3 regions of the Peribacillus sp. NPDC056705 genome follow, and region 1 is predicted to be linked to each of the others. Evidence: riboswitches for the same ligand, from Rfam matches in the RefSeq annotation. Region 1 holds a riboswitch; each other region holds the start of a gene.
The links. A riboswitch is a leader RNA that binds a small molecule or an ion and turns the genes downstream of it on or off. The one in region 1 is predicted to bind S-adenosylmethionine.

Region 1 (8,068 bases):
AGGGGCTTAAGGATACCGGAAATTTCAATCTTCTTCTTGTAGGAAGTACAGGAAATGGCAAGACATCCTTCATTCAGTCAATTGTTGGCGAGAGCATTGCCGCTGAAGATCATTCATCCTTAGTCAGTGTCAAAGACGGGGATGATTTGGAAATCCTTGAAATTACCGATACAGATAGAAAGGTTGTCATGGAGCTAGCTGAATTGGATGAAACACGCCGCCAGCGCGGGACTATTGTTGATGTGACAATCATAAGTGACTACCTAAGAAATAATGGTCTGCGATTATTGGATACACCGGGGTTCAATGGGGAAAAAAGCGTGGAATCCGATTTCCAAGGCTATTTACATGGCAGTGATGGACTGATGTTCGTCCTGGACGCCCGGGCGCCTTTCACCGGCAGCGAACGGGATCTGTTATTGGAAATTCAAATGATGGCTCCGAAACTGCCGATTCATTTCTTATTAAATAAAATGGATACGATATACAGTGATCAGGTCGCAGTCCGGATGGAAGACGAAACATGGGATAAAGTGAATGCATATTTCCCGAATGCAAAAGTATTCGCTTTCTCCAAACTTTATGATAGCAAGCAGCAATTGAAGGACCTTTCAGCCTTCCTTCAATCGAATTACCAAGATGAGAATTGGAAGGAAAGAAGATCTGAGAAAATCCTTGCATTCATTCGTAAAACTTTATCTTATCTGTTAGAAAAACGGGCAGCCAATGAGCGGAAATGCGAGCATTCCATCTCTTGGAATGAACAGATGGAAGTCAAACTGAATGGGGCGGTCAATCAACTGGCTGATTTGGAAAAAGAAAAAAGTGAAAATATCATAAGGTCGTATCGTCTGCTTAAGGATGAAGTGAAAAATCAGCTTTCTACTAAAATTCCTGAATTACTGAAGGATTGCTCTAAATCATTAACGGAAAGCAGTGATTTCAGTCAGGTCCATGTACAGTTAAACCAAGAAATGAATGAGCGGATTCAAAACTTCATTTCTGATAAGATCATGCCTCAATATTATCGTTCTCTACAAGACTGGATTGCCAGTTCCCAAATGGAGTTCTCACAAAGCCAGCAGTTTATGGATGAGATGAGTGCCGGATTCAATGAATTATACAAAGAAGAACGGATTACGCTTGCAGGAGACTTCAGGGTATTGGATGACTGGCGCCGTGATGCCGATCGGATGACAAGCAGTATCCGCATCGAAAACGTTAATATCCTTTTGCGCAGGACTCCATCACAATTGCTGCTTAAAGGAGCAGGGAAGCTGTTTGGGGCGATACCGCAAAATAAAGCCAATATGTACAATCGTTATAAGAAATATCTGGAAAGTGAAGATTACCTGGATGTTGCGGAAATGATCACGGAACGTTTCCTTACCCAATTTGGATTGTTTGAAAAATCTTTGGATCGGGACATCTCACTTTTCTATCGCAGTTCATTTGCTTTACTTCAAAAAACGATTGAACAAACGCAGACCGAGATTAAAGACTACCAGGCTGCATTGGAGCATATGAAAGAAAATCCGGAAGTTTACCGTGACCCGATCACTTTGTTCGAAGTGAAATTAAGGCAGTTGGAGAGGCTTGAAAAAATCGAGAAAAAGCGTCTAGCCCAGCTTCAAAGAAAATAAAAAATAACAAGGAACATTTCAAATATTCAAAAATCTATTGACTTTACGACTATATCCCTATAAAGTGATAATTACGAAAACGTAACACAATATATCTCTTATCAAGAGTGGCGGAGGGACTGGCCCTAAGATGCCCAGCAACCGTTCCATTAGGAATTGGTGCTAAATCCTGCAAAACAGAAATGTTTTGACAGATAAGAGAGGGACAAGTCTGCAAAACAGCTGATTAAACCTCTCTATATTAGAGAGGTTTTTATTTTGGGATTTACACCAACTAAACTGATAAGACTAAATTGAAAATATGGAGGGAAAACAAGATGAGAAGGTCTATTAAAGGAATATTCATTTCAGCCATCGCTTCGGCTTTGCTTTTAACAGGGTGCTCCACTGGGCAGAGTTCCACAGAATCGAAGAAAGAAGAAAAAGTATCATTTGAAAATGTACCGGAAAGATTTGCAGATGGGGATGGAGCCAAGATCAAAGTGATCCGAAAAATTGGCGGTGATGATCATACGGCCCAATACCTGGCGGGGGCGAAGGAAGAAGGGGAAGCACTGGGATTTCAAGTGGATACATATACAGCCAATGGTGATACGGCTAAATTTCATGATGCGATAGCGCAGGCTTTGGAGGAAGATTACGACGGGTATATCATTTCCCATGGTGATGATGCAGCAACTGTGAATGACGTTCAGAAGTTGGTAGATGCAGGTAAAAGCGTTGTCACGTTCGATTCAATAAGCGAACTATCTAAAATTGATGGCGTGACATTAACCTCACAGGATGATGAAGCGTTGGCCACACTGGCTTTTGATAAACTGTTAAAAGAGCAGAAAGGTGAAGCGGCAATTGCCTATCTTTGGGTGGATGGTTTCCCGCCAATGGTAAGAAGAAATGCAGTCTATCAGGAAAAACTAAAAGAAAATCCTGGGATTAAAGAAGTCGAAAGATTCGGGGTGGCATCTGCTGATACTTCGGTTCAGACACAAAATGCTGTAGCCGCAATGTTGAATAAATACCCTAAAGGTAAATTGGATGCCATTTTCGCAACTTGGGATGCCTTTGCCATCGGTGCAGCCCGGGCGATTAAAGAAGCGGGCCGCGATGAAGTGAAGATATATGGTGTTGATGTATCTAATGCAGATCTCCAGGAAATCCAATCGGCTGATAGCTCATGGTCCTACACGGCAGCGGTCGATCCCAAGCTGATCGGTGCAGTGAATATGAGGATATTGGCTAAAAAATTAGCGGGCGAAGATACTCCGCAAACCTATGACTTAGAGGCTTCACTTATTTCACAAAAGCAAGTCCAGGCTTCAAAAGAAGCGGTAAACATGGCAAATCTGTCTGGTATTGTCGATGGTTGGGGTGAATCTACGGAATTTGAAGAAGATTGGATGAAAGTTTTAAAAGACCATTATAAAAAGTAAAAAGAGACACTCTCTTTCCAGTGAAGGGAGTGTCTGTTCAATAAGGGGGAATGGACATGGGCACGCAACTAGAAATGAAGAAGATTTCGATTGAATTTCCAGGGGTGAAGGCGCTGAGTGAAGTTGACTTTTCCGTTCAATCAGGGACAGCCCACGCATTGGTCGGTGCAAACGGAGCAGGAAAATCGACGTTAATGAAAGTTTTATCGGGAGCCCATGTTCATTATTCAGGTAACATTTTCATTGATGGGATGAGGCGGGATATCCGCTCGCCAAAAGCGGCTCAGGAACAAGGCATTCAAATTGTTTATCAGGAAGTGGATACAGCCCTCATCCCTTACTTAACGGTTGGGGAAAATGTAATGTTGAATGATATGGTCCAAAACATGGGAAAAAAACAGAGGGTCCAATGGAAAGAGCTGCACAAACAAGCCTCTTATATTCTTGAAGATATGAAAATTCGTGTCCCTTCGAAAAAGCTGGTAAGAGATCTTACCTTGGCTGAAAAACAAATGGTCCTGATAGCAAGGGCCGTTTCGACAGAATGCAAATTCCTGATTCTCGATGAGCCAACTGCTCCGTTAAGTCATACGGAGACGACAGAACTTTTTCGAATTGTAAATGAATTAAAGCAAAAAGGCGTGGGAATCATTTTCATTTCACATCGTCTGCCTGAGATTTTTGAAATCTGTGAGGAAATTACGATCATGAGGAATGGGGAGCGTGTCACTTGTCGAAAGAAGGAGGACATGACCCGTAACGAAGTGGTAGAGAATATGCTCGGTAAAACCATGGATGACCAATTTCCAGAAGTGAATGCTTCGATCGGAGACGTCATTCTGGAAGTGAGCGGATTGTCAGATGCCGAGAAAGTCAAGAATGTTAATTTGAATGTTAAAGCAGGCGAGATAATCGGCTTGGCAGGGTTAGTCGGAGCGGGAAAAACGGAGCTCTGTAAAACCCTTTTCGGTCATACTTCGATCACAGCGGGAGAAGTATTCCTGAATGGTCGTAAGCTTTCTTTGAAATCACCGCACGAAGCAGTAAAAAGCGGTCTGGCACTTGTACCTGAGGAACGCAGGAAAGAAGGGGTCCTCGTTCAGGAATCAGTCTCGGCGAATTTGACTGCAGCCAGCCTCGGCAAATTCTGCAAGACGTTCAGTTTCGTGAATCGTAAGGCGGAAAAGGAAAAGGCGAAGGAAATAATCGCAAGTCTCGGCATTAAAACTCCTTCAGGGGAAGCGATTGTCGAAAACCTTTCAGGTGGTAACCAGCAAAAAGTTGCCATCGGAAAATGGCTTATGGCCGATGCGGAAGTATACATATTCGATGAACCAACGAAAGGGGTCGATGTTGGAGCCAAGAAGGATATATTCGAATTGATTGCAAAGCTTGCAAGGAATGGGAAAGCGGTCATTTATGCATCATCCGAGCTTTCCGAAATCATCGGCATTACCAACCGGACATATGTGTTATATGACGGGAGCACTGTCATCGAATTAGAAACGAGCAAAACGAATGAAGAAGAACTACTATTCTATTCAACAGGAGGAAAATAGGATGAGCATACCCATTCCTGTTACGCAGACAGCGAAAGCGAAGAAAAGGCCGGAACTATTCGACTTTTTATATAAATACGGCACAATATTGACGATTATCATTCTGATTGGAATTTTTGCCGTGTCCAATCCAGCTTTCATTCAAACGAATAATCTGATCAACATCCTGCGTTCCATTTCAATCGTGACCATCATTGCGATCGGCATTACGATATCCCTGACCGTGGATGGCTTCGACCTTTCCGTAGGATCCGTCGCATCATTGGCAAATGCCATCGTCATATCAATGTTCGTCTGGTTTTCGCAGGATACATTAATCGCCATCTTAGCTGCGATCGGCGCCTCACTTGTCGTAGGGGCTTTGAATTCATTCATGATCGTTAAATTGAGAATTCCCGACATGCTGATGACATTGGCTACCATGTTCATTATCCAGGGAATTGCCCTTACTTATACAAAAGGGGCAACGGTTTCGCAAAATATGGTCATGCCCGACGGAACATTCGCAACAGGTCTGATCAGTCCATTTTTCGCCAAAATTGGCCAGGTACCATGGATAATCCTGATCATGGCAGTCATTGTGATTGCGACCCATATCTTTTTGACTTATACGAAGCATGGTCGTTATATGTACATTATTGGGGGAAATAAGGAAGCGGCGAGACTTTCCGGGATATCGGTCAAAAAATATAAAATCCTTGCCTATCTGCTTTCAGCTCTATTAGCTGCAGTCGGGGGGATTGTCCTAGCTTCAAGGGTCATGACATCGGAAATCAATTCAGGGTCCCCCTATTTAATGGATGCCGTTGCGGCTGCCTTCATTGGTTCCTCCGTTTTAGGAGCGGGAAAACCGAATGCATTTGGAACCTTTGTCGGTGCAGTCTTGATTGGAATCCTTCAAAACGGTTTGATCATGATGTCCGTTCCGTATTATGCGATGGATATCGTCAAAGGAACAGTGCTGGCCCTTGCGCTCGCGGTAACCTATTACAAACAAAAACACTAAAATGGTTTCGTCCCGTTAATCTACAGAAATCCTATAATTGTGAATTTTTGAAGATTGATTAAAATCCTGTTGGAATGCAACAGGATTTTTTCCTTATTAAAAAGGGACGGTTCATGGAATTTTCGCATCTTCATCATTTTATTTAATAATAATGATCTTTTTTATTACGCTAAAATGGGGACAGGAGGACTTTTTGATCCCTCATTGTTGGAGTATAAACATTGACCGCAGTTGTAAATTTTTACAGGGCCCTTATTTTCCTTTTAATAACATTATAAACGATTACATATTGGGTGGATTCTGGCATTTACTTTATTTAATCTATTGGGATATTTGGTATATTATTTATTCGGAAAAAGATACGAATATTAAAAACTTCTATTGTTACCGTTACGGTTAGGAAATTAAAAGTGGTAATACCGGATTTCTCTTTAGATAACTGAGTTTGTAGACAAAAGGGGTCCATCTAAAAAAAAGCAAAGTTGATTGGAGCGGAAGGCGCGAGACTCCTGCTTAGAAAAGCGAGTGCTTGAAGAGGAAATCAACGTTCCCATTATACAACCCCACAAAAAAACTGTTGGCAAACTATGATTATCTAGTTTGTCTGCCCTTGTGGTTCACCCGTCACTTCCGCGTAACAGGATGTTCTGGCTACGATATACGTTCCTATTTTGGAGCAGAATCTTCTTAATTATCAGTAGCGATCGTTCTTTGTCGTTCAGCTTTTTTTCTCTTATGGGTTTAAAGTGACCGGTAGTTGCATAAGATTTTTTTTACTTTATAATTAGTACCAGGTATTAATATCAGTTATAAAATTGATGCAATTCATAACACGAGGTGGTTATTTTATGTTCAAATCCAAAGCACGTATTACAGCGATAGGTTCTTATGTTCCAGATAAAAGGCTAACAAATAAGGACTTAGAAAGAATGGTTGAAACCAATGATGAATGGATTGTTAAACGGACTGGTATTAAAGAGCGAAGAATTGCACATGAAGAAGAGTTTACTAGTGAAATAAGTTATAAAGCTGTAAAGGATTTAATGAAACGGTATGATAAATCTGTCGAAGATGTTGATATGATTATTGTCTGTACATTCACACCTGATTTCAACACTCCTAGCGTAGCTTCTTTAGTCCAAGCAAAGCTAGGTATTAAGAATACTGGAGCTATTGATTTAAACGCTGCTTGTGCAGGCTTTACTTATGGGCTGCATGTAGCTAATGGATTAGTAACATCTGGTTTAAACAAGAAAGTTCTTGTTATTGCAGCCGATACTTTATCCAAAATTATGGACTATGAAGATCGAGCCACTTGTATTTTATTTGGAGATGGTGGAGGAGCGGTTCTTGTAGAATATGATGAAAAACAGCCAAGTTTTATTTCGTCACATTTATATTCGGAAGGAGAAGGCGGAAAATATTTATATAGTACAAACCTATCGACACGTATAAATGGTGAAGACTTGAATAATAGTGGTAACCTTGTTCAAAATGGACGTGAGGTTTATAAATGGGCTGTTACTACTGTTCCAAAAGGAATGCAAACTGTGATGAAAAATACTGATTTTCATTTGAATGATGTGGATTGGTTTGTTCCGCATAGTGCAAATTTAAGAATGATTGAGTCAATATGCGATAGAAGCGGTTTTCCAATTGAGCGTACATTATATAGCTTAGTGGAGTATGGAAATACTTCCTCAGCAACAATACCATTAGCTTTAGATCAAGGAGTAAGCGAAGGAAAGCTCAATCATGGTGAGAAGATTTTATTATATGGTTTCGGTGGTGGGTTAGCACAAGCAGGATTGCTTATCAATTGGACCCTATAACACTTTTTTCTGCTACTGGTCAGCAGCTTTGTTCTTATTGATATAAAGGGTCAGTTTAAGTTAACAAGGATACTAAAATAACAAAAGACACCGTACTAATAGGTATGGTGTCTTTGAATTATCTTAAGGGATTTCAAAACCTCCAAATGGGCGGAAGTTACCTTTAGTAAGAAGTTTGGGTTGGTTAATGATAAGTGAACAGTGCCAAAATATCATGTTTACTCCAATATTTATCGGGAATGCTATTTAATGTAAATATTCCTGGAATTTGAGGAGGAAATTTCAACATGCTTGATGCTAAGACCATAGAAATCGTTCAGTCAACAGCACCAGTTCTCAAGGAACATAGTAAACCAATTGGAAAGAGATTTTATGAATTACTATTTTCCAAAGCTCCTGATTTGTATAATCTTTTTAACCAAACGAACCAAAAAAGAGGAATTCAACAAGAGGCCTTGGGATATGCTGTCTATGCTGCAGGAGAACATATTACGAACCTTGAAGCGATAAAACCGGTAATTAAAAGAGTTACTGAGAAACATCGTGCCATAGGAGTCAAGCCTGAACAGTATCCGGTTGTAGGTGAAACGTTGCTTCA
Region 2 (8,068 bases), on a different contig from region 1:
CCTCTGGAAGAAGTACATCCTTAATGATCATCCATGGAGTGGCTCCTACGGCAATTGCAGCTTCAATCACGCCTCTGTCTATTTCACGTAATGCCGTTTCAACGATTCTTGCAAAAAAAGGTATTGCGGACACCGACAGGGATACAGAAGCAGCTCTCGGGCCTATCGTCGATCCAGTTAGAAGATCCGTTAAAGGAAGAAGGGCGACCAAGAGAATGATGAAAGGGATTGAACGGACAATATTGACTGCGAATCCTAGAGATCGATTCACGATACTATTTTCAAAAAATAAATTCCTTGTTGTCGTAAACAGCAATACTCCAAGCGGTAGACCGATCAACAGGGCTACTGCAAGGGAAACACCGACCATATAAATCGTTTCAAGAAAGGCTTTATTAAGATCAGGTAAAATATTGACGATGGAATCAAGCAGTGACATGTTTTAGCACCTCCACAGAACTGGAACGATTTTTTATATATTGCAATGCCGAATGAACTTGAGCGGCATCGCCTATTAACTCGATGATTAAAATGCCTAAAGGGACATCCTGGATATACTCAATTTTACCGTGTAAAATATTCCCCTTTACTGAATGGGATTGGAGAGCATCCGAAAGGATCGACTCACCAGCGGTTTGCCCTTCGAATTGAATTTTAATGATCGTACCTTTACTTTCTTCAATCAAGTGCGGAGGGAGTGCGAAATCCAGAACACTGCTAATGAATTGCTTCGTTAACTCCTGCTTAGGCTGTGAAAATATTTCATAAACGGGACCTTCTTCAATTACACGGCCATCCTGCATGACGGCGACACGGTGGCATAGTTCTTTGACCACTTCCATTTCATGTGTAATCAACACGATGGTGATGCCAAGCTTACTGCTTATCTTTTTCAATAATTGTAAAATCGCTTTTGTAGTTGTTGGATCAAGTGCTGAAGTCGCTTCATCACATAATAGAACAGTGGGGTCATTTGCTAAGGCACGGGCTATGCCTACCCGTTGCTTCTGTCCACCGCTAAGCTGCGCCGGATAGACATCTTTCTTATCGCTGAGCCCTACGATTTCCAACAATTCCAATACACGTAACCTGATGGCATCCTTCGATCGATGCGCGGCCTTTAAGGCGAAAGCGACATTTTCATAAACAGTTTTTGAACTGACCAGTGAAAAGTGTTGGAATATCATTCCGATTTTTTGCCGTTGTTTACGAAGCTCTTTACTTGATAAAGAGGTTAAATCAATGCCGTCGATGATGATATTTCCACCTGTCGGACGTTCAAGCAAATTCAAGCAGCGGAGTAATGAGCTTTTTCCGGCTCCACTGTAGCCGACAATTCCATACACTTCGCCAGTTTGAATGGTTAAAGACACGTTATCCACTCCGGTAACTCGGTTTTTCTTCGAGACGTATTCCTTTCGGACTGAACGGATTTCAATCATAAGCTTTCCCCCTTAAACATTAAAAAACTGCCCCTATCATTCAGAAAGAGGCAGCGAAATTATATCTCGTCTTATCTTTCAGAATGCAATCATTCTGCAGGAAGTGGCACCGTTCCCTAAGGGCGGTTGCCGGACATCACAGGGCCTGATCCCTCCGTCACTCTTGATAAGTAAATTATTATTTTAGAATATTTCAAGTTTTTCAATATAATCTATATTATTTGTAAAATTCAACAATGTCAATCGTTTCTGTAATTTTCGGGGTGATTTTTTGTTATTAAAGTTTAGAAAGGTCCGTTAAAAAGGGCTATCTTGCTATAATCCAGCATTTATTGTCCAGGTTAATTATTCCAAAATTTCCTTGTCAAAAGGGTAAAGTGGTAATACATTTGTTATAGTTAAAGTTAAAAAAAGGAAGACGAAACTATATTTGTGTAATGATGGGGAGGCAACTGAATGTTAGAGATTAACACGATAAATGATGTGGTTTGTGTGAACGGGACTCCTGGCGGGAACAAATCGGGGATGAGTGTTTATGTCTTTTTAACGGATGGTCTATTGATAGATACTGGCGCACAGATATTATTGGAAGAGCTCATTCCATTCTATGAGTCCGCAGACTTCGACTCAGTGGCCTTGACTCACTATCATGAAGACCATACCGGGTGTGCTGCATGGATACAGGAAAATAAAAAGGTCCCGCTTTTCATTCACCCGATGTCGGTTGAGGTTTGTGCAAAGGATGCCGTATATCCTGAATATCGTAAAATTTTCTGGGGAAAGAGAGACGCCTTTAAAGCTGAGCCGGTAGGGAAGGCCATTCATTCCCGCACCCAAACATGGGAGCCGATTTTTACCCCTGGTCATGCAAAGGACCATATGGTGTATTTGAATCACAGTAATGGCATGCTCTTTTCAGGAGACCTTTTCGTAACACCAAAAACAAAACTTGTCTTACGGGAAGAGTCTGTCCCGGTCATCATCGGTTCCATTAAAAGATTACTTCAATATGACTTCGGGGAAGTGTTTTGCTGCCATGCTGGGCATGTCCCTGATGGGAAGGTCATGTTTCGGAAAAAGCTCGATTATTTGGAAAACCTACAAGGTGAAATTTTACGCTTGCATTCTCAAGGGCTGACCGTTCATGAAATCCAGCAGGCCGTTTTACCGAATCGCTATCCCCTTATCGAGATTTCTGGGCATGAATGGGATTCAGAGCATATCATTACATCGATATTAAACGAAAATATTTTAAGTGCGAGGGAGAATGGAACTATTTGAATGCTATTTCAGGCTAATGTTTTCTATTTGTCACTCAAACAACTTCCATCCAGGATGTTGTTTTACTTGATTACTTATAAAAGACGGACTTTTTATAGGGGGAATGCAGTCCAAGCGGGAGATGAACGGGATAAGTAAAAAAGGGGAGCCCTCCATAAGAGGGCCCACATAAATTATTTATTTTCATTGGGATCTGTTTCATCATAAAAATCATGTGCTTCTTCGATGTTCTGAAGGTTAGCGACTTCATACACATTTCCGCCTGCCATTCCTTCATTGATGATACGGTCGATATCCAGGTAAACGGAGTCCTTGCCATCATATTCGGTATCCTTCAAAAATGTCATTTTTTCTTTATCCAAAATTAATCCCTCCTAGCCTTTTCTTTAGTTTAGGCAAAGGAGTTTTTTTTATTCTGTTTAAGGATTTCATGAATGTAATGAGGGTTCATTCATATACATGGAAGATCATTAAATCATGTACCATGCTTTTGAGTTTGGTTTCATCTGTTTCGGAAGGCGGGTTAGCTGTCCACTCGATGGATCCATCTTTATGATACAAGGCTTGGACTGCCTTCTTGTTGAAATAAAAGGAAATTTTCCATCCCGGCAGATTTTTATGCAATGGTGCCCATTGAAAATGAGTGATCATATGTATTACCTCCATATATACAGTTTCTCATTTAATTATAATGGAAAACGGTAGCTGGAGGTGTTATTTTATTGTCAGGTTGGGAAAAGTTAATTCAATGAAAAGATTTTTTAAATGCAAAAGCCTGTTTGTTTCAATTTCCACTTCATCGAATTGCATGGGCTTTGAGTTCACTTCATATATGAAGAGCGAACCCGATTCGTCTTCCCCTATATCAATGGAAAACTCTCCGAGAAACCCGATTTTTTTCGATAGAATCTCTCCGCATTTTTGGGCGATATTCGCTAATTTTTGATTCAGGCTTCTTGATTGCAGGTCTTGATAAGGAAAAAGCTTACCCCCTCGGGGAGTGTGGGTGGTGATTTCCTGAGTTTGTGACATCCTTACCGCTTTGCCGGTCACTTTATAAAAACCTTTTTCATAATGGACGAGAATCCGGTAATCATAACGGTGTCCAAAAAGTTTTTTTGGTCTGATCGCCTGTTGAGCAAGATAGCTCCTTTTTAATAAATCCCTTTTTTTTGTTTCCCAGAATGATGCGAAATCCGGGAAGGACTCACTATGCTTCAAGCTATTGAACAATAGTGTATCATCATCATTTTTGATTATGGTATAAATGCCCTTCCCTTGGCTTCCTTTGCAGGGTTTAAGGTATATATGCCTGTAGGTCTCCAGGAATGAATAAAGGCAATCGCTGTTTCGTAAGACCGTTGTGGGCGGAAGGTGTTTTGTGAGGAATCCATCTTCATTTAATGCTTCGAACATTACATATTTATCTATAAAACAGGGGTTGAATAGATTCATTCGGGAATCTTTAAAGTGTGTAATAAGATGTTGGAATTCCTCTGACGCCTCATAGCTCCTCGAAGGGATACGGTTATAGACGATGTCAGGGAAGGGTACTTTACATTCGATCCACTTCTTTGAAATGGAGGAAAAAACATACCCTCTCAACGAATCGGGATGAAGGGCATTTCCTGTGAATACATACGCCAATATTCCATGTTTTAATAAATATAATGATAGGTCCCGAAAAAGGGTCAGGTTTCCACCCAAACCTGATTCCTTTTTGGGATTGGAAACAGTTAAAATTCCGACGGTGAGCATCCGGTTACCGGGATATATCGTGATTGGAATCAGGGGTTGATTCGAATGGTCCTTTTTATAGCTGATTTCCTCTTTGGCAGAGCCCGCGAAAAGTTCAGCATTCTCATGATTGTGGTACCAATTTTCAGTGGGGCTATCGTAAAAAATGTTCATCGCGGTACACTGATTGATTTCGTAATCGTCTGTTCCGTAAGATAAATGGCATAATCAAGGCTTAGCTTTCTGGTCAGCAATTCGAAATCCTTGAGTTTTGGATGGGCGAATATGGAACGTCCAGGTTTGGAATTGGCTTCAAACATCCAAACCTGCCCTTTTTTATCCAATCCAAAATCAAATCCTATTTCTGCAATGATGCCGTCCAAGTTCTTTTCAATACTGTCACTTAAAATCAGCGCGGCTTCCGATAGCTTTCGTTCGACTTCTTTCGCCTCATCGTCATCTCCAAACAGTTCGGCAACCGTTTTGATGACACCCCCGCTTTTAATATGGGTAGTGACGCTGCCGGCACCGGCGATTTTTGCGGCAATCGCGGTTACCTGCCATTTTCCATTACTGTCCTTGTTCGTATGGACCCGGAAATCCACTGGACGTTTTTCAAATCGAATTAATGGGATGCCCTGCTGTACAATAAGGTTCTCAAGCGGTCGGTCGTGAAAAATATGTTTAACGATGGATTCCAATGTAGGGAATTTTTGCAGTTTATTTTCTTTTGCTTCATTTGTATAGCGACAATAGTAAACATCCTCATGCTTATCATAAAGAATTTGGTGAATCCCTAGACCGAGGCTGCCGTGAATGGGCTTTATATAAACTTGCCGGTAATGGGAAAGAAGGGTTTCCACCACGGACATGGATTGAAATGGATATGTTTCCGGCAAATAAGGCAATGCCCGCTCATCTGCGCATAGCCTTTCATTTACATCCCATTTATTGAAAAATCCAGGATTATACCATGGTATTGTATATTTTTTTTGGAATTTCCGCTTCACTTCTTTAGGTCCATCGCGGTTTTCCGTCAACCGATTTGGGAGTCGGTCATAGATGACATTAGGGAAAGGAAATTCATTTATGTGCCAATGATCGTTAGCAAACACATAGCCTTTGATTGTCTCCTCATCCCAATTGATTACATTCTCTCCAAAAACAAAGGGGATACAGCCCGTGGTCCTGCTAAGCGAAAGGAGTTTTGCGAAAAATTCCGATCTCTCCCCTAATGGTTTGTTTGAAACGCCAGTGAACCCTGAGGAAAATATTCCGACAAGCGGTCCGATATGGATGCTCTTGCCGTAAATGAATAAATGAAGGGGAATATCGGTATGATCGAATAGTAGGGATTCCGCAAGGCTTTCCGATAGGACGATTGACTGATTGACGGCTGGGTTTTGTTTGACGATGGCAGGACATGAATGCCGTCCGAAATAAATTAATTCAATCTCTGCCAAATCTCCAAGCTCTGAAGGATAGTAGAGAACATTGCCAGGGATAGAGGCAATTTCGGCAGGATAAGTCTTTCTCACTTCTATTCACCTGCTTTCTGAAGATGTTCGGCTAAATACTGGCTATATTGAAACGGTGCGCGATGGATATCCTTCATGGTCTCCGGCTGTAGTGCCTGAATGATTTTCCTTCCGGGCTTGGAGTTGATGTCCATGATCCATAATTGGCCTCTTTTATCGATGCCTAAATCAATCCCCAATTCGAATAATCTTTCAAAGACAGCTTCGGTTTCTACGGGCAGGGTGCGAAGGATATGCTGAATCTTTTGTTCGACAGCAATCGAAATCGTTTCCGGGTTTCTTTTGTTGAAAGTCTCTAATGAAATGGCTTCCCCGCCTGTGGCAAGATTTGAAGTAATTCCGTCTTTTTGTCCCGTACGAATTCCGCGGCCCCGTTCCAACCATTGATTCTTCTCGTTTTTTTGAAGGAAAATCCGTAAATCGAATGGCTCATTATTTTGGTTGCAAAGTTCTAAATATGGCTGGCAAAGGTAACGGTATCGATTTAATAAATGCTGCAGCCATTTGTTAAGCTGTGATTTGGAGGAGAATGGGCGGTCATATTTGGTGCCCTTTTTCGTCATGGATACCAAAATGCCGCCTTCGGTTTTTGTTAGGAGATAAATTCCTGTACCGCCTGCACCAAATTCAGGCTTGATGATGATTTTATCCAGGCGTTCCAAATGCCCGGTAATATCTTCAGGTGTCGCCACTTGTACGGTCTCTGGAAAAAATGCCTGCAGGTGTGGATGGTTTTTTAGGATTTGATACACTTCCCACTTACCAGGAAGGCCCAGCCCTAAGAAATTCGAGTTATCTTTTAACCAATTGATTTTGTGTCGGGTTTCCGTTGACTCACGGACTAATCCGTGAAAACAGCGATCATATACAAAATCAGGTAAATCAAAAGATGTGGCGATCCAATTTTCATTCTCGGCATCAAAACGCTCGCCACGCACTTTTTTAAGATCCATATCAATATTTTCAGGTGAGAATTTACAAACTTTCATATTAAATGATTTAGCGGTTTTGGCTATTTCGTTGAAGTAGTTGTTTTCATGTGTATCCGACGCGGCCATTAATCCTATTAACACGAGCTAGCAACTCCTTTTTATGGATGGTTTTCGCGATTAAGGGCAAGCATGAAATCTATGATGGATTTTACTGATGGACGAAAGGTTTCATAGCTGCCTTGAAATTTTTTCGAAGGTTTTGAATTCACTTCGATGATCCATGGATGTGTATCAGTATCCAGTGCTAAATCGATCCCTAGCTCACCGAATGAATCGTCATGGTTTTCGACCAAGGCCTGGGCAGTATTTTTAGCCAGCCGTAGGAGCTTTTGATATATGCGGCTGGCATCCTGAAGGCCAAATGCTTCCTTTAGAAAGTCCGGCCCATTTTTCATCAATCCGCCTTGTGCAAGATTGGAAACGATTGTACCAGGGTCCCCAATCCGGGCAACCATTGATGAAACTTTCCATTCAAGCTGATCGTTCCGATGAAGAAGTATGCGGAAATCAACTTTTCTCTGATCGATTTCGAAAAGGGAAATCCCTTTTTGAAGAATGAAGGATCGTCTTCTGGAAAATCTTTTTAACGTTTCATACAACTTTTCATCCGTATCAGCAAAATGTACATTCTGGAGATGTCCGGATTGCTCGATTTTCCATTTTCCAGCTACTTGCGTTAATCTGCAAATATTCTTGCCTTGGCTGCCTGCTGAAGGTTTAAAGTAGATTACCGGATGCCTTTCTATAAAAGACAAGAAAGTTTCCTTTTCGTTAAAAAGGATCGTCTCTGGCAAATTTGGCAACAGCTCATCTTCTAAGATTAGCAGCTCATGTACATGATGTTTGGAGAGGAACCTTCCATTGAACATCGGTATCGACCGTTCCTCCAGTTCAGTTTTAAACAGCTTGAAAGAATGCGATTCCTCAAGTTTACGTGAATGTATCCGGTTATAAAATACATCAGGTATGGGGAGGGGAAAGGTCTGCCAGCCATTTTGCCCAGGCAGGTAGCCTTCCACAACTCCATCTTGAAGAGACTGCAGTTTCACTAAATAAAAGGGGATGCCCTGCTGATTAC
Region 3 (8,068 bases), on a different contig from region 1:
TGCTATCCGGCTTGCGGATTTTGAGAAGGACTTAATGATGCTGCCCAACCGTCTTGAGACACTCGTCGGTGAGAAGGGTGTCGCCCTATCTGGAGGGCAAAAGCAGAGGATCTCGATTGCCAGGGCACTGATCAAAAATCCGGAAATCCTTATATTGGATGATTCCTTATCCGCTGTTGATGCAAAAACGGAAACGACAATCATCGAAAATATCCAAAATGAACGTGCAGGGAAAACGACGATCATCACAACTCATCGCTTATCAGCCGTTCAGCATGCGGACAGAATTATCGTGTTGGACAGCGGAGAGATCATCGAAGAGGGGACTCATGCGGATTTACTGCAGAAGGATGGCTGGTATAGAGAACAATATGAACGACAGCAGGTTGACGAAGGAACGGAGGTGAAGTCATGAAGGTCGTAAAGAGACTTTTTAATTATGCTGCCCTTTATAAAAAATTGATCATTGGCGCCCTGATCATGCTGGCACTTTCGGTAGCCGCAGATTTAACGGGTCCTTTCGTTGCAAAGAGAATCATCGATTCACATATACTTGGCATTGAATCTACCTGGTATGAAGCGGGTAAAGGAAAAGACGCTGTCAAGTATGATGGAAATTGGTATAAACGGGCCGATTACTTTGCAAAAGGTGAGAAGAAAGGCAGGGAAGTCCATATTCTGCAGGTGGGCAATCAATTTGTCTTCGTAAATGAAGCTGTCCCTACCGAGGGGCGCAGAACCTTGGAGAACCAATCGTTGACCATCAAGAAAGATGGGAAAGTGCAACATGCGCAAGCTGTGAAATTGACTAGTCAGGAAGTGCTGCGGTTTTACCAACCGGAAATCCCGCGGATCATTAAGCTTGTGGCTTTTTATTTTAGTCTTGTCATCCTTTCCTCCATTTTTCAATATGGGCAGAGTTTTTATTTACAGAAAGCGGCGAACCGAATCATACAGAAGATGCGAAATGATATTTTCACTCATATTTCCCGTCTGCCGATACGTTATTTCGATAATATGCCAGCGGGTAAAGTTGTAGCCAGGGTCACAAATGATACGGAAGCGATTCGGGAATTATATGTAACCGTGCTCGCCAACTTCTTCTCGAGTACGATTAATATCTTCGGGGTTCTGATTGCTTTGTATATTCTGGATCCACGAGTCGGTACCATTGGACTTTTACTTATTCCGATCATCGTTATCTGGACGGTGGTATACCGCAAATTCGCCTCGAAATATAATCACATCATTCGGGAACGGGTCAGCGATATTAATGGGATGATCAATGAATCCATTTCTGGAATGAGCATCATCCAGGCATTTGGACGTGAAAAGGAGACAAAGCAATCTTTTGAAAATCTGAACCGGGAGCATTATTCCTATCAAAATAAAATGCTCCATTTGAATTCGTTGACGGGTGGAAACTTGATCGGGGTCATTAAGGTTTTGGCGCTAATGGCATTTGTCTGGTATTTCGGCGGGATTTCCCTTACAGCGAGTTCAGCCATTTCTTTAGGGATGATGTATGCAATTGTTGATTTGATCAGCCGCCTGCTTCATCCGCTTCACGGAATCGTCAATCAGTTCGCTAACCTTGAACAGGCACTTGTTGCAGGGGAGCGGGCATTCAGTTTATTGGATGAGCAGGGATTGGCAGTCAGTGATGAAAACATGTCCAGATACAAAGGAAATGTGCAATTCGAAAATGTTTCTTTTGGTTATAAAGATAATGAATATGTGTTATGGGACATTTCCTTCTCCGCTAAACAAGGGGAAACGGTCGCTTTAGTTGGCCATACTGGGTCAGGAAAAAGTTCCATAATGAATTTATTGTTCCGTTTTTATGACAGTAGTGAAGGTCAAATCAAAATCGATGGCACGAATATATTGGATATCCCCCATCAGACACTTAGGGAGCATATGGGAATCGTCCTTCAGGATCCCTATTTATTTACTGGCACCATCGCTTCCAATATCAGTCTGAATCATAAAGGCATCACAAGGGAAATGGTTGAAAAATCATTAAGAGATGTAGGGGGGGACAAAGTGCTGAAGCATCTTCCTTTAGGGTTGGATGAACCTGTGATCGAAAAAGGGGGAACATTGTCTTCCGGACAGCGGCAGCTAATCTCTTTTGCACGTGCTCTTGCATTCAATCCGGCGATATTGATTTTGGATGAAGCGACAGCAAGCATCGATACTGAAACAGAGGCAATTATCCAGGAGGGAATGGAAGTGCTGAAAAAAGGGAGAACGACCTTCATCATTGCCCATAGACTTTCCACGATAAAAAATGCCGACCAAATTCTTGTACTGGATAAAGGGCGGATTGCTGAGCAAGGTACACATGAAGAATTAATGGAGTTAAAAGGGAAGTATTATAAAATGTATGAACTGCAGGCTGGTCCGCATAAAGGCATGGCTGGCTGAACACAGAATAAGGATGGATAATCAAGACCAAACTATAATGAGGGTGTCGTAATCGGCACCCTCAAGCAAAAATGTTGATAATAGTAATCATTACGTTTAAGATATACCTATACAGACGATGAGGTGATTATAGTGAAACAAGAAATTCATCCAGATTATCGACAAGTGGTATTCATGGATACCAACAGTGGGTATAAATTTTTGACGGGCTCCACGAAAACGTCAAATGAAACGATCGAGTGGGAAGACGGCCAAACGTATCCATTATTAAAAGTGGAAATCAGTTCAGATACGCACCCTTTTTATACCGGAAAGCAGAAGTTTGCTGAAAAAGGCGGACGGGTGGATCGCTTCCTGGATAAATATAATATGAAGAAATGAGAGTCAGGCCATCGGGAAATCGATGGTCTTTTTTTATGACTGGGTTTGAAAAAGAGTTAATAATGATGCTAAGGAAAAGGGTGCCCATAATCATGAGGCACCCATCCTGAAATCATTTTGCAGCAACTGCTTCCCCTTTGGCAATATTAAGGAGGGCTGCATCGAAGTCCTTTATTAAATCGTCCGGATTTTCAAGTCCGACAGAGAGGCGGAGCAAGCTGTTCGTGATGCCTCGCTTTTCCCTTTCATCATCAGGCATGGCGGCATGGGACATTTTGGCTGGGTAAGATAAAATAGATTCGACCGCTCCAAGGCTTACGGCAAAAACAGGGAGCTCGACAGTGTTCACGAAAGAACGGAAGACTTCCTCACTTTCCAATTCAAATGATAGGACCGCCCCCGCTCCAAGTGACTGGCCTTTCTGGATGGCGTGCTGTGGATGATCGGAAAGGCCGGGATAATACACTTTTTTCACCAATGGCTGTTCCTTTAAGTAGGCTGCAATCTTTTCTGCCCCTTTTTGTGAATGTTCCATTCTAACTGATAAGGTTTTCAAACCTCTCATTACAAGCCAGGCATCCTGGACACCAAGGACCGCTCCAAAGGAGTTTTGGAGCGAACCGAGTCTTGCGGCCAATTCCGGATCTTTCACTACCGCAAGCCCAGCTACCACATCACTATGTCCGGATAAAAACTTCGTCGCGCTATGAAGGACAACATCAGCGCCCAGATTCAACGGTTTTTGCAATGCCGGGGTCAAGAATGTGTTATCAACAAAACTTAAGGCACCAGCTTTTTTGGCGATATCACATACGGCTTGAATATCGGTCACTTTAAGTAACGGATTTGAAGGCGTTTCGATATAGATTGCCCTGGTATTTGGCTGAACGGCAGCTTTGACGCTTTCAAGGTCCGTCATGTCCACGAAGGTATGCTCAATATTGAAACGAGTCAATACGCTTGTGACCATCCTGAATGTTCCGCCGTAAACATCTTCGGAAATGACGATATGATCCCCGGCAGACAATAGCAGGAAGGCTGTTGAAATGGCAGCCATACCTGAAGAAAAAGCAAAGCCGTGAGTGCCTTCCTCAAGTTCGGCAATGATGTCTTCAAGTGCTTCGCGAGTCGGGTTCCCGCTTCTGCTGTAATCATATTTGCCAAATTGATCGATATCGGATTGATGGAAAGTCGATGCATGCTGAATGGGGACGCTCACACCGCCCGTTGCCGGATCGAATTTATGCTGATTATGAAGTAATTTCGTTTCAAAGCTAAAATCATGACCTGTCATCGTAGCGCCTCCCTTTTTACATGTGCGAATGCTTGCTGCAAGTCCTGAATCAAATCATCGCTATCCTCGATGCCAACGGAGAAGCGGAGCAGGCGATTACAAACTCCATTTGCCGTTCTGACTTCAAGCGGTATATCGGCATGCGTTTGTGTGGCAGGATAGGTGATAAAGCTTTCAACCCCTCCAAGGCTTTCTGCAAAGGAAATTAATGAGAGCGATTGTAAAAAGGGGTTGACCGCCGATTCATCAATGATACGGAATGAAATCATGCCGCCTTTGCCGGGATACAATACGTCCGTGACACAATCATGTTCCGACAAGTAACCTACAAGTATTTTGGCATTCTTTTCATGACGCTCCATCCGCAATGCCAAGGTTTTCATTCCACGCATCAATAGCCAAGAATCAAAGGGGCTCAAGACAGCTCCGGTACCATTATGATGGAAGGCTAGTGCATCACATAATTCAGCGCCGCTAGCAACGATCAGTCCGGCGAGCACATCATTATGACCACCGAGATACTTGGTTGCACTGTGAATCACGATATCCGCTCCAAGCAGGATGGGTTGTTGAATAAGAGGCGTGTAAAAAGTATTATCAACGATCAATAGTAAATTATTTTGTTTGGCCAATGCGGCAACAGCGCTAATGTCCGTTTGCTGCATAAGAGGGTTAGTGGGAGTTTCGATGAAGATGGCTTTCGTGTGAGGAGTGATGGCTTTTTCTATATCCTCCAAACAACAAGTGTTTACATAGTCACACTGCAATCCCCATTTTTTAAAACCTTGTTCTAACAGACGATATGTACCACCATAAAGATCTTCGCTGACAATCCAGGCATCACCTGATTTAAAAAGGGCAAGGATAGTGGAAATGGCGGCCATTCCTGAACTGCAGGCATAACCTTGGTCGCCTTTTTCCAGATCGGCGATGGAACGCTCCAATAATTGGCGTGTAGGATTACCTGTCCTTGTGTAGTCGAATCCCGTCGATTGGCCAATTCCTTCATGGCGAAAAGCTGTTGAAAAGTATACTGGCGGATTGACTGTTCCTGTCGCCGTTTCGCTGCGGTTTCCTAATTGAGCAAGATATGTTTCAGTTTTGTACATGGTTTTCACTGCTCCTTTGAGTTATATAAAATAAAAAAAAGTCTTCTTTAAGAAGAAGACTTTGATTAAGTAAGGACGAGTCATTCTTCTTATCTTCCAAGTTCACAAACTTGTGGAATTAGCACCTTTTCATTGGTTTGAAACAAATGAAGGTTGCTGAGGTGTCATCGGGCCATTCCCTCTACCTCTCTCGATAAGAGTTTAGATTATTCAATTTCTTTTGAATTTACTATATATACAAAATACTGTCAAGGACATTTTGGGATGGATAATGCTTGGATGTTCATGTCCAGGTTAATTGGTGCCTAGTGCGACAACACTTTATGTATCTAAAAAAAAGAATATCCGAATCTTCATATAAACACGAAGGGTCATGCAATTTTCGGAAAAAGTGAAAGGTCAGCGGATATTTTTGCTTTAAAATAATAAAGTTTGTACAATGTATGGAGAGAAAGAATAATACGACATTATTCATTTCATATGCAAATTGGTCTCAATGAATAGTGCAAACATAGGAGGAGAACACATGGAATACAGAATCGAACGAGATACGATGGGTGAAGTGAAAGTTCCTGCTGATAAATATTGGGGAGCACAAACCGAGAGAAGCCGTAACAATTTCAAAATCGGTAACGAAAAAATGCCGATTGAATTAGTTCGTGCATTTGCATACGTTAAACAAGCTGCGGCAAAGGTGAACTATGATCTTGGTGATCTTTCGGAAGTTAAAAAGAATGCCATCGTCAAGATTTGCGGCGAAATCCTCGAAGGAACGCTAGATGAGCATTTCCCGCTTGTAGTTTGGCAAACGGGAAGCGGTACGCAAAGTAATATGAACGTGAATGAAGTGGTCGCTAACAAAGGAAATGAATGGTTAAAAGAAAACGGTGAATCGGAAACCCTTCATCCGAATGATGATGTTAACAAGGCACAGAGCTCCAATGATACTTTCCCGACAGCCATGCATATTGCTGCCTTTATGGAAGTCGCTGAAAAATTGGTTCCTGCCATTAAAGCTCTTCGTGATACATTCGATACAAAAGAAAAAGAATTTTGGGATGTCGTGAAAATTGGCCGGACACATCTTCAAGATGCTACACCATTAACATTGGGACAAGAGATTTCCGGCTGGAAAGCGATGCTCGACAAAAATCTAGCGATGATTGAGGAAAGCAGCCAAAAATTATTGAACCTTGCACTAGGAGGAACGGCTGTAGGAACCGGAATCAATACAAAAAAAGAATTCCCGGGACTTTCCGCCAAACAAATTGCAGCTGATACTGGATATCCTTTTGTCACATCTGATAATAAGTTCCATGCATTGACAAGCCATAACGAAATCGTCTACGCACACGGCGCTTTAAAAGCATTGGCAGCGGATTTAATGAAAATTGCGAACGATGTCAGATGGCTGGCAAGTGGTCCAAGAAGCGGAATCGGCGAAATAGCCATTCCGGAAAACGAGCCAGGCAGCTCCATCATGCCAGGTAAAGTCAATCCAACACAAAGTGAAGCGCTTACCATGATTGCAACTCAAATCGTGGGTAACGATGCTACAATTGGCTTTGCAGCAAGCCAAGGTAATTTTGAATTGAATGTATTCAAGCCTGTCATCATCTATAACTTCCTGCAAACGGTAAAATTATTGACGGAAGGCATTCATTCATTCAACGATAATTGTGCGGTGGGCATCACTGCAAATGAGGATAAAATCAAAGAAAATGTAGAACGTTCCCTTATGTTGGTAACAGCATTGAACCCGCATATCGGTTATGAAAAAGCAGCCAAAATCGCCAAAACTGCATTCAAGGACAACTCAACATTGAAAGAAGCTGCGTTGAAATTGGAGTTCCTGACAGAAGATGAATTCAAAGCATGGGTCGATCCTGCTAACATGGTTAATAAATAATTGAATGGAAGTACCCTCCCTTGGTATTAGGGAGGGTGTTTCCATGGGTTAAAATAATGGAATGAACAAATACTGAGATCATAGGTATCGTGAACAGGAGGAAAAACAATGTCTTTATGCCCGCTTTGCAACGGTCTAAGAAAAATTCATGTGAATTGCCCGAAATGCGGCAGTGATCTTGATGATAAAGGGAAATTCATGGACTATGCTGATGATTACAGTGCTTATATGGATATCGACATACTTAAAGAAAACGACGGATACCCTAAATCCCTTCAAAAAGGCCAATGCCCGCATCTCATGAAATGCTCTGAATGCGGACATGATGAAGTGGTGTTGGTCCAGGAATGAATCTATCCTTTTTATTTGAATAAACGTAAAAAGACCCATAATGAATGGGTCTTTTTGCTTTTAATTGGCAGATAACTTCATGCTTTCCTGCATCTGTTCATCTTCTTCCACTAAAATGCGATGTTCAGTCCCTTTGTCAAAAAAGTGTGCTTTATTCATATCGAGGGCAAGTTCGATGTTTTCGCCAGCCTGGATGATATTCTTGGCATCGACGCGTGCGACGAAGTGCTGCCCCTCTAATGTGGAGTAGAGCATGATCTCCGCGCCCATCAGTTCGGCTACATCAATCTGGGTTGTGAATGCAGTGTTAGGGGACTTCGTGAAGTAAGCACCTTCATTATGGAAATCCTCCGGACGGATGCCAAGAATTATATCTTTTCCGACATATCCTTGATCACGCAGCATTTTCATCTTCAATTCAGGTAATTCAAGTGTTTGTTCGCCTATTTTAATAGTGCCTTCTTTTAAGGTTCCAGTAAAGAAGTTCATGGCAGGCGATCCGATAAAGCCGCCGACGAAAACGTTTATCGGTTTCTCATAAACGTCCTTTGGTGCACCGACCTGTTGGATGATACCATCCTTCATTACAACAAG

Region 2: another riboswitch for S-adenosylmethionine. It lies ahead of ACFRAK_RS08310 (methionine ABC transporter ATP-binding protein); the one in region 1 lies ahead of ACFRAK_RS10655 (sugar ABC transporter substrate-binding protein).
Region 3: another riboswitch for S-adenosylmethionine. It lies ahead of ACFRAK_RS08270 (methionine biosynthesis PLP-dependent protein); the one in region 1 lies ahead of ACFRAK_RS10655 (sugar ABC transporter substrate-binding protein).

Annotation. Positions count from the first base shown of each region.
Region 1 is NZ_JBHTYI010000006.1:152,754-160,821, reverse strand. It holds gene ACFRAK_RS10660 (GTPase domain-containing protein) at 1-1,643, shown strand, start outside; SAM riboswitch class I at 1,739-1,844, shown strand; gene ACFRAK_RS10655 (sugar ABC transporter substrate-binding protein) at 1,961-3,073, shown strand; gene ACFRAK_RS10650 (sugar ABC transporter ATP-binding protein) at 3,130-4,632, shown strand; gene ACFRAK_RS10645 (ABC transporter permease) at 4,634-5,638, shown strand; gene ACFRAK_RS10640 (ketoacyl-ACP synthase III) at 6,487-7,470, shown strand; gene hmpA (NO-inducible flavohemoprotein) at 7,758-8,068, shown strand, end outside.
Region 2 is NZ_JBHTYI010000004.1:338,526-346,593, forward strand. It holds gene ACFRAK_RS08305 (methionine ABC transporter permease) at 1-439, opposite strand, end outside; gene ACFRAK_RS08310 (methionine ABC transporter ATP-binding protein) at 426-1,442, opposite strand; SAM riboswitch class I at 1,511-1,615, opposite strand; gene ACFRAK_RS08315 (MBL fold metallo-hydrolase) at 1,899-2,723, shown strand; gene ACFRAK_RS08320 (hypothetical protein) at 2,897-3,085, opposite strand; gene ACFRAK_RS08325 (YheE family protein) at 3,171-3,374, opposite strand; gene ACFRAK_RS08330 (YheC/YheD family endospore coat-associated protein) at 3,438-4,634, opposite strand; gene ACFRAK_RS08335 (YheC/YheD family endospore coat-associated protein) at 4,631-5,998, opposite strand; gene ACFRAK_RS08340 (YheC/YheD family endospore coat-associated protein) at 6,001-7,071, opposite strand; gene ACFRAK_RS08345 (YheC/YheD family endospore coat-associated protein) at 7,089-8,068, opposite strand, start outside.
Region 3 is NZ_JBHTYI010000004.1:326,271-334,338, forward strand. It holds gene ACFRAK_RS08250 (ABC transporter ATP-binding protein) at 1-415, shown strand, start outside; gene ACFRAK_RS08255 (ABC transporter ATP-binding protein) at 412-2,430, shown strand; gene ACFRAK_RS08260 (type B 50S ribosomal protein L31) at 2,563-2,811, shown strand; gene metC (cystathionine beta-lyase) at 2,924-4,105, opposite strand; gene ACFRAK_RS08270 (methionine biosynthesis PLP-dependent protein) at 4,102-5,214, opposite strand; SAM riboswitch class I at 5,301-5,414, opposite strand; gene fumC (class II fumarate hydratase) at 5,741-7,123, shown strand; gene ACFRAK_RS08280 (hypothetical protein) at 7,232-7,474, shown strand; gene ACFRAK_RS08285 (ABC transporter ATP-binding protein) at 7,535-8,068, opposite strand, start outside.